Regions from separate parts of the Burkholderia aenigmatica genome, predicted to be linked through region 3. Evidence: predicted binding sites of a transcription regulator. Region 3 holds the regulator's gene; each other region holds the start of a gene.
The links. Region 3 encodes HrcA, which represses chaperone genes, less so after heat shock. Its sites were predicted from a motif close to TTAGCACTCNNNNNNNNNGAGTGCTAA; they were not measured.

Region 1 (3,280 bases), on a different replicon from region 3:
CTTCGCGTCGCCCGCGCCGTCGATCACGGTCGTATTTTCCTTGCCGACCTCGATGCGCTTCGCCTGGCCGAGTTCGGCGAGCGTCGCCTTTTCGAGCGTCAGGCCCGTTTCTTCGGCGATCACCTGCCCGCCGGTGAGGATCGCGATGTCCTCGAGCAGCGCCTTGCGGCGGTCGCCGAAGCCCGGCGCCTTCACGGCCACCGTCTTCAGGATCCCGCGGATGTTGTTCACGACGAGTGTCGCGAGCGCTTCGCCCTCGACATCTTCCGCGATGATCAGCAGCGGCCGGCCCGACTTCGCGACCTGTTCGAGCACCGGCAGCAGGTCGCGGATGTTCGAGATCTTCTTGTCGTGCAGCAGGATGTACGGGCTTTCGATCTCGGCGATCTGCTTGTCGGGATTGTTGATGAAGTACGGCGACAGGTAGCCGCGATCGAACTGCAGCCCCTCGACGACATCGAGTTCGTCCGCGAGCGACTTGCCGTCCTCGACGGTGATCACGCCTTCCTTGCCGACGCGGTCGATCGCTTCCGCGATGCGCTGGCCGATCGACTCCTCGCCGTTCGCGGAGATCGTCGCGACCTGCGCGATTTCCTTGCTCGTGGTGGTCGGCCGGCTGATCTTCTTCAGCTCGTCGACGGCCGCGGTGACGGCCTTGTCGATGCCGCGCTTCAGGTCGAGCGGATTGAGCCCGGCCGCGACGTATTTCTGGCCTTCGCGAACGATCGCCTGGGCGAGCACGGTCGCCGTCGTGGTGCCGTCGCCGGCCGCATCGCTGGTGCGCGACGCGACTTCCTTCACGAGTTGCGCGCCGATGTTCTGCAGCTTGTCGGCCAGTTCGATTTCCTTCGCGACCGACACGCCGTCCTTCGTGACGACGGGCGCGCCGAAGCTGCGTTCGAGCACGACGTTGCGGCCCTTCGGCCCGAGCGTGACCTTCACCGCGTTCGCGAGAATGTTCACGCCTTCGGTCAGCCTGGTCCGTGCGACGTCGCTGAAAATGATTTCCTTTGCTGCCATGATTGCGCTCCGTTATTGATTGACGACCGCGACGATGTCTTCCTCGCGCAGGACGAGAAACTCGGTGCCGTCGAGCTTGACGGCCTGGCCCGCGTACTTGCCGAACAGCACGCGCTCGCCGACCTGCAGGTCGGGCACGATGCGCTGGCCGTCCGCATCCTTGCGGCCGGGGCCGACGGCGATCACTTCACCCTGGTCGGGCTTTTCCGCGGCGCTGTCGGGGATCACGATGCCCGACGCGGTGGTGGTTTCCTGGTCGAGTCGCTTCACGATCACGCGGTCGTGCAAGGGGCGTAGGCTCATTGGTTCGTCCTGTGCTGATCTGTTCTGTCGAGATGGGCTGGCACTCTTTTGCAGAGAGTGCTGACGAGTATAAAAATGCACGGCGGCGCGATCCAATAACGGATTCGGAAATGCATTTTCACGGACGCGCTTTGGACGAACGACGCGAAAGAGAAAGAAGAAGAAAGACGGACGGGGCCGCGCGTCAGATCAGCAGCGACAGCGTCCTGAACAGCGCGAGATCCGCCTTGCGGGCCGATCGCGCATGGCGGCGGATCACGTGCAGCAGGCAGTCGATGAAGCAGCGCGCGGCGTCGCTCAGCGTGCTGCTGCGCCGCGTGACGATCCCGAGGTCGCGCGGCTCGAAGGTTTCCTTCAGCTGCAACGCGCGCATCCGTTCGCCGAACGGCGGCACGGCCGCGAGGATCGTCGGGCACCACGTGCACATGTCGGCCTGTTCGAGCATCGTCTGCAGCATCGCCACCGACTGCGCGCGCACGATGCGCCGTTCGTCGATTTCGGCGCCGTGGCGCGTGAACAGGTAGTCGACGAGCGCGGCCTGCCCGTCGGCCGCGAAATTCAGCACCCAGTCGTTCTCGACCAGGTCGTGGATCGACCGCGCGTGCTCGCGCGGATGGCCGGCGCGCACCATCACCGCGGTTTCGTAGCGCAGCATCGGCTCGAACGCGAATTCCTGCGTGCCGCCGGGTTGCACGTGCCCGAGCGCGAAGTCCATGCTGCCGTCGCGCAACAGCGGCTGCGCGACGGCCATCAGCGCTTCGTAGAGTTCGAGGCGCACGTCGGGCATCTGCTCGCGAAAGCGCAGCACCGTTTCCGCGAGGAAGGTCATCGTGAGCCACGGTGTCACGCCGACGCTCAGCCGGCCCTCGACGCGGCCACGCATGCGTTCGAGATCGCTCTGCGCGTGTTCGAGCTGCTTCAGCACGAGCTTCGCGTGCGTGAGCAGCGTCTTGCCGTAGTCGGTGAAGCCGATCCCCTCCGGTGCGCGGACCAGCAGCGGCAGGCGTTCGCTGGCCTCCAGTTCGCGCAGCGCGCGCGTGACGGCCGCCTGCGACAGCCCGAGGGTGCGCGCCGCGCCGCGAATACTCCCGGCCTCCGCGCTCGCGACGAGCGCCTGCAGCTGATGCAGCTTGATCGTGCTCATGGTGCGATACCCGACAACGAAAGGTTGTCATCATAACGAAACCGCGGCTGTTCGCCGGGATTTTCGCTGCCTACGATGCGGTCACGATCGGTCATTCGGGCGATCGGCAACCGGAATGCATCGAGGAGAATCGGGGTTGGACCACAAACCTATCCTGCCGGAAATGGCGGCCATCGAGACGGAAATGATCGCGCTCCGCCGCCGGCTGCACGCGCATCCGGAGCTCGGCTTCGAGGAGCATGCGACGAGCGACCTCGTGGCCGACTTCCTGACAACGTGGGGTTATCGGGTGACGCGCGGGCTCGGCGGCACGGGCGTGGTCGGTACGCTGACGCACGGCGCCGGGAAACGGCTCGGGCTGCGCGCGGACATGGACGCGCTGCCGATCCGCGAGACGACCGGGCTGCCGCACGCGAGCCGATGCGACGGCGTGATGCACGCGTGCGGCCACGACGGGCATACGGCGATGCTGCTCGCGGCGGCGCGCTGCGTGGCCGAGCGCGGACGCTTCACGGGCACGCTGAACCTGATTTTCCAGCCGGCGGAGGAAGGGCTCGGCGGTGCGAAGCGGATGATCGACGACGGGCTGTTCGCGCAGTTTCCGTGCGATGCGGTGTACGCGATGCACAACGTGCCGGGCCTGCCGGCTGGCGTGCTCGGTTTCTGCGACGGCCCGGCGATGGCATCGGCGGACGAGGTGCGCGTGCGCGTGAGCGGGCGCGGCGGGCATGGCGCGGTGCCGCATACGACGATCGATCCGGTGGTCGTCTGCGCGTCGATCGTGATGGCGCTGCAGACCGTCGTGTCGCGCAA
Region 2 (3,280 bases), 190 kb from region 3:
ACCAGCGTCGCGAGCGCTTCGCCTTCGATGTCTTCAGCGATGATCAGCAGCGGACGGCCAGCCTTTGCGACTTGCTCGAGTACCGGCAGCAGATCACGGATGTTCGACACCTTCTTGTCGTGCAGCAGCACGAACGGGTTGTCGAGGACGGCGACTTGCTTTTCCGGGTTGTTGATGAAGTACGGCGACAGGTAGCCGCGGTCGAATTGCATGCCTTCGACGACGTCGAGTTCGTCAGCCAGCGACTTGCCGTCTTCGACGGTGATGACGCCTTCCTTGCCGACCTTGTCCATCGCTTCAGCGATGCGATCGCCGATCGACGTGTCGCTGTTCGCCGAGATCGAGCCGACCTGTGCGATTTCCTTGTTCGTCGTGCACGGCTTGCTGATCTTCTTCAGCTCTTCGACAGCCGCTGCGACTGCCTTGTCGATGCCGCGCTTCAGGTCCATCGGGTTCATGCCCGATGCGACGTACTTCATGCCTTCGCGAACGATCGATTGCGCGAGGACGGTTGCCGTCGTCGTGCCGTCGCCTGCGTTGTCGCTGGTCTTGGAAGCCACTTCCTTGACCATTTGCGCGCCCATGTTCTGGAGCTTGTCCTTCAGCTCGATTTCCTTCGCGACCGACACACCGTCCTTGGTGACCGTCGGGCCGCCGAAGCTGCGCTCGAGCACGACGTTGCGGCCCTTCGGACCCAGCGTGACCTTGACTGCGTTGGCGAGAATGTTCACGCCTTCGACCATCTTCGAACGGGCGGAATCGCCGAATACGACGTCTTTAGCTGCCATCTTCTAACTCCTTGAATTCTTGGGAATATGTACCGTCGGTGGACGCGCTTACTTGGCGTTGACCACGGCCATGATGTCTTCTTCGCGCATGACCAGCAGTTCGTTGCCGTCGACCTTCACGGTCTGGCCTGCGTACTTGCCGAACAGGACGCGATCGCCGACCTTCACGTCGAGCGCGATCGGGGCGCCCTTGTCGTCGCGCTTGCCCGGGCCGACGGCCAGGACTTCGCCCTGGTCCGGCTTTTCAGCAGCGGCGTCGGGGATCACGATGCCCGAGGCGGTCTTGGTTTCCTGATCCAGGCGCTTGACGATCACGCGATCGTGCAAAGGACGAAGGTTCATATTCACTCCTCTCTTGACTGAGATTGAAGAACGCTTAGGGAATCTGCCCGGCTTGTCGCCCGGCAGAGAATTGTTAGCACTCTCGTGCAGCGAGTGCTAATTATATGGACGGGTTTTGACAAATTCAAGAAGGGAAACCGGAGGAATTTTCAGGTGTCGAGATGCGTCCAACTTGGAACTTTTTTCGTTCAAATCGGAACTTGCAAGAGCCCGCGCCGGCTGCGACGCATGCAAATATTCATCAATAAAACAATAACTTGCGGAGATCGCCAGACCTCCTGAGCACTACAACTTGATCGACAGCCCTTCGACACAGAAGCTGATCTTTTGATCCTGCGACGAGAACCGTCTAGGGTAATCCCGCACCAAGTTCCCGCAGATTCAAGCCAGCCGACCCGAGAGTCATCTGGATCTAATTCTCGCTGCTCCAAGATGGCGAGCCCCCGCCTTCCGATCGACTCGACGTCGACAGCGGCCAACCGCTATAAGTCGAATGGGTCGCTGCTTTCTTGTCCCAACCATCTCTCAAGAAAGCGACGCAAGGTTCGCAGAGCCTCTTCGTGCTCAGGAAATTTGCCGGGATCGATCGCGTCGCACCTGGCCTTTGCCACGCCGATACCGATAAAGTCGTCGATCGTCTCCCTATTAAAGGTGTTGTGCGGCGTGGAAACCCGATCGCCCCACGAATGGCTCGTGCCGCGGAACATCATGCGCGCGACCATGCTTGCGAAGCCCTCGTCGGTCCGAATCGCCCCCGTCATCCACTCACGGGGCTCATCCAACGTGCCCGCATATTTTCCCCATCGGTGGAGCTGGAACATAAGATCTGGTTCAGCGATCAGCGCGTCGCCATCCGTGGCGCGACTCCTAATCAAGCGCAGCCATTCGGTCTTCATCGCCCCAACGGTATCGATATTAAGCGCAGGATCGAAGTTACTGTCGTCCCCCTCTTCACGATCGGCGGGATCGCTCAGATGAATCAGCATTGCAGCGATAGACAGAGCCTTGGTCTGACGAAGCGCCTCGCCTACCAAGTCACTTCGCACATCCTCTGGAATCCGCTTCAGGAACCAGCTCGTCGCTCGCCATGCTGAAAGCCAAGGCGAATTGAAAGGATCAGCACCTCGTATGCCCGCAAACTTTTGAGCTACGTCGAACATTCCAGGCAGCAGCACGGCGGCGTTAGCGACTGGGAGGCGATCGACTGATTCGTCAAGCCTTGTGACGAGCGAGGGCAACAAGCCGTCAGTCTCGACATCTGCGACCACTGCGGCTAGACGGTCCTTCGTCGCTGTGGCATCGAGAAACTCGACGAATCGGCGCTCTGACATTTCACCAGCTGCGGTCTGAAGTTCGAAGTAACGAGGAAAGTAGCGCGTCGAGCACACTCGCTTTTCGGACCGCCACCTTGCATGGAAACCATTCGCATAGTTCGTGCCCCCGAATGCCCATTCGATAAGCGGAAACAAGTCTTTGAGAGCATCCTGCGCAACGGCGCGGCGCTCGTCAGGCACGACCCCTAATAGCCTCTCAGCCGCCTTCTTATCCTCATCCCGTCGGCCATCGCCCCGGTATCGCTGCGTTTGGAGAATCAGATCCCGCTCTCGGAACAACGCCTCGTGGAAGCGCGGCTCAAAGACCCGAAGCGCTTCCAAAAGGAGGAAATCGACAATGTTCACCTCAAACACGTCACCGTCGACATGCAACGGCAGGTGCACGGCGATCGACGAGATCAGTCGATGCACGTCGCGCATATTGCGCAGCAAGGGCTGGATGCATCCGACAAAGGCATTACCCCAACGCGTCTCCGAAAATCCATTCGCCTCGGTTGCGTAGGGGCCCGCCAGCTCCGAGAGTGCCTCCGCAAATATACGATGCACAATCGTCGTTGGGACGGCCGGCAGGTCAAAGCTAGCCTGCACAATCTTCTCAAGAAAGGCGCGACCGTCGTCATTGGCGACCGGGTCCAGCGCACGCTCCACAATACTGGGCTGAAACAAAAGCACAAAGACTATGTTCGGCAAGTTGGCATTTGCCTTCACTTGCCGAAGGAGTGTCCGGATCTGCTCGGGCTCGAGCCGGTCAATGTCATCAACGAACACAACCAGAGGGCGGTCGAGTTCGAGAAGACGAACTTCGAGCGCTTCGCG
Region 3 (3,280 bases):
GAGCGCGGTGAACGACTGCATGTCGAAGTTCACGTTGACGTCACGCCCGCCGACGATCTGGATCGCGATTTTCGAATCGTCGGGCAGCACGATCGGCCGGTTCGACAGCGCGTGCGGCGCGATCGGCACGAGCACGATGCCTTGCAGTTGCGGATGGAGGATCGGGCCGGCCGACGACAGTGCGTAAGCGGTCGAGCCGGTCGGGGTGGCGACGATCAGGCCGTCCGAACGCTGGTTGTACATGTAGCGGCCGTCGACCGATGCGCGCAGCTCGACCATCCCGGAGAAGCCACTGCGGTTCACGACGACGTCGTTGAAAGCGATCGCATGGTAGATCGGTTCGCCGTCGCGCATGATCCGGGCCTCGAGCAGCGCGCGCTCCTCGCGCTCGAACTTGCCCGACAGGATCACCGGGACGAGCGCCTGCATGTCGGCCGCCGCGATATCGGTGATGAAGCCGAGCCGCCCGTGGTTGATCCCGATCAGCGGTGTCTTGTACGGCGCGAGCTGACGGCCGATGCCGAGCATCGTCCCGTCGCCGCCGAGCACGACCGCCACGTCGGCGCGTGCCCCGATTTCGGCCGGGGTCAGCGCCGGGTAGCCGGTGATGCCGATCTCGCGCGCGGTCTCGGCTTCGAAGACGACCTCGAAGCCCCGCTTGGCGATGCAGGCGGCCAGCGTGGCGAGCGGCTCGGCGATGTTCGGCGTGTTGCTCCGGCCGACGAGCGCGACAGTGTTGAACTGATTACCGGTTTTCATGCCGGCATTACACCATAGCTCGTTGACGAAAAGAACCGGCTGTGCGCAGGCGGGGCCGGATCGGGCCGGCCCGCGCATCGGTGGCCGCGCCACTCGCCGCGGTCGCGCGGTTGCGCTAAAATTTTCCACCATGCTAGATCCTCGCGCACGAACCCTCCTGAAAACCCTGATCGAACGGTATATCGCCGACGGTCAGCCAGTCGGATCGCGCACGTTGTCCCGTTACTCCGGGCTCGAGCTGAGCCCGGCGACGATCCGCAACGTGATGTCCGACCTGGAGGAGCTCGGCCTCGTGTCGAGCCCGCACACATCGGCCGGCCGCGTGCCGACGCCGCGTGGCTACCGGCTGTTCGTCGACACGATGCTGACGGTCGAGGCGCCGATCGACGCCGAAGCCGTCGCGCGGCAGGTGCAGAACACGCTGCAGGCCGGCGAGCCGCAGCAGCGCGTCGTGGCGGCCGCCGCGAGCGTGCTGTCGAACCTGTCGCAGTTCGCGGGCGTCGTGCTGACGCCGCGCCGCAGCCACGTGTTCAAGCAGATTGAGTTCATGCGCCTGTCGGACAAGCGCATCCTGCTGATCATCGTCACGCCCGAGGGCGACGTGCAGAACCGGATGCTCGCGACGCCGCGCGATTACTCGCCGTCGCAACTGACCGAGGCGTCCAACTACATCAATGCGCATTTCGCCGGACTGTCGTTCGACGAGGTGCGCCGCCGCCTGCGCGACGAGATCGACCAGTTGCGCGGCGACATGACCACGCTGATGCATGCGGCCGTGACGGCCAGCACCGAGGTGCCCGACACCGAGGACACCGTGCTGATTTCCGGCGAGCGCAACCTGCTCGAAGTGGCGGATCTTTCCTCCGACATGGCGCGGCTGCGCAAGCTGTTCGACGTATTCGACCAAAAGACGGGCCTCCTGCAACTGCTCGACGTGTCGAGCCACGCCCAGGGCGTGCAGATCTTCATCGGCGGCGAATCGACGCTCGTGCCGATCGAGGAAATGAGCGTCGTTACCGCGCCTTACGAGGTGAACGGGCAGATCGTCGGCACGCTCGGCGTGATCGGCCCGACCCGCATGGCGTACAACCGCGTGATACCGATCGTCGACATCACCGCGCGCCTGCTGTCGCTCACGCTGAGCCAGCAGTAGCCTGCCTTCGCCAGCCCGATCCCGCCCCGTCATCGTGCCTCGGCGCCGCGTAAGTAGACAGTCGGCCGAACGGCCAGCCGACCGGCGCGGGGCGGCCCGCTATAATTGAGAGCCGTCCGGTCCCGTGCCCCGAGCACGTAATTGCCCATGCGTTTCGATCTTGAGCCGCCTTCGAGCATCGCGGCTGCCCATCGCATCGGCGTGCTGCTGATCAATCTCGGCACGCCTGACGCGCCCACGCCGCGCGCGGTGCGGCGCTACCTGGCCGAATTCCTGTCGGATCCGCGGGTCGTCGAGATTCCGCAGGCCGTCTGGCAGGTGCTGCTGCGCACGCTGATCCTGCCGCTGCGCGGCCGCGCGTCCGCGAAGAAATACGCGGCCGTCTGGATGCCCGAGGGCTCGCCACTGCGCGTGCACACCGAGCGCCAGACCGACGGCGTGCGGCACTTGCTTGCGTCGAACGGTTATCAGGTGCAGGTCGACTACGCGATGCGCTACGGCAGCCCGAACATTTCGCACGCGCTCGCGCAGTTCAAGCGCGCGGGCGTCGAGCGCGTGCTGCTGATGCCGATGTATCCGCAATACTCGGCGTCGACCACCGCCACCGCATTCGACGCCGCATTCAACGCGCTCGCGCGCATGCGCAACCAGCCGGAGGTGCGCACGGTGCGGCACTACGCCGACCATCCGGCCTATATCCATGCGCTGGCCGAGCAGGTGCGCCAGTACTGGGCGCAGCACGGCCGGCCCGACTTCGCGGCTGGCGACAAGCTCGTGCTGAGCTTTCACGGCGTGCCGAAGCGCACGCTCGACCTCGGCGACCCCTATCACGACCAGTGCCAGCAGACGGGCGCGCTGCTGATGGCCGCGCTCGGGCTGTCGACGACCGAATGCCGCATCACGTTCCAGTCGCGTTTCGGCAAGGCCGAATGGCTGCAGCCTTACACCGCGCCGACGCTGCGCGAGTTCGGCGAGGCCGGCGTTCGGCGGGCGGACGTGTTCTGTCCCGGTTTCACGGCCGACTGTCTGGAGACGATCGAGGAGATCGGCATGGAAGTGCGCGACGAGTTCCTCGCCGGCGGCGGCAAGGCGTTCCACCGCATTCCGTGCCTGAACGGCGCGCCCGCGTGGATCGGCGCGCTCGGCGAGATCGTTGCCGAGAATCTGCAGGGCTGGCCGGTCAGGGCCGCGCAGCCCGAAACGGTGAGTTGAGATGAAACGACCCCCACGCTCACTTCGTTCACTGCCCCCCGAGGGGGCGGTCAGCCTCCTTGGGGCGGCCCGGCGGAGGCTGCGATGAATTACAAGATTTCGACCGAACCGGGCGCGAAGCTGCGCATCGACAAATGGCTGTGGGCCGCCCGGTTC

Region 1: groES (co-chaperone GroES) is a predicted target of HrcA. The motif match lies at 1,361-1,387, and genes of this name have one in related genera.
Region 2: groES (co-chaperone GroES) is a predicted target of HrcA. The motif match lies at 1,204-1,230, and genes of this name have one in related genera.

The regions. Positions count from the first base shown of each region.
Region 1 is NZ_CP184469.1:2,444,974-2,448,253, reverse strand. It holds gene groL (chaperonin GroEL) at 1-1,020, opposite strand, end outside; gene groES (co-chaperone GroES) at 1,033-1,323, opposite strand; gene ACN8ZM_RS27930 (LysR substrate-binding domain-containing protein) at 1,508-2,467, opposite strand; gene ACN8ZM_RS27925 (M20 aminoacylase family protein) at 2,652-3,280, shown strand, end outside.
Region 2 is NZ_CP184468.1:946,017-949,296, reverse strand. It holds gene groL (chaperonin GroEL) at 1-788, opposite strand, end outside; gene groES (co-chaperone GroES) at 837-1,130, opposite strand; gene ACN8ZM_RS04425 (KAP family P-loop NTPase fold protein) at 1,613-3,280, opposite strand, start outside.
Region 3 is NZ_CP184468.1:758,656-761,935, forward strand. It holds gene ACN8ZM_RS03615 (NAD kinase) at 1-759, opposite strand, end outside; gene hrcA (heat-inducible transcriptional repressor HrcA) at 890-1,912, shown strand; gene hemH (ferrochelatase) at 2,060-3,124, shown strand; gene ACN8ZM_RS03630 (RNA-binding S4 domain-containing protein) at 3,209-3,280, shown strand, end outside.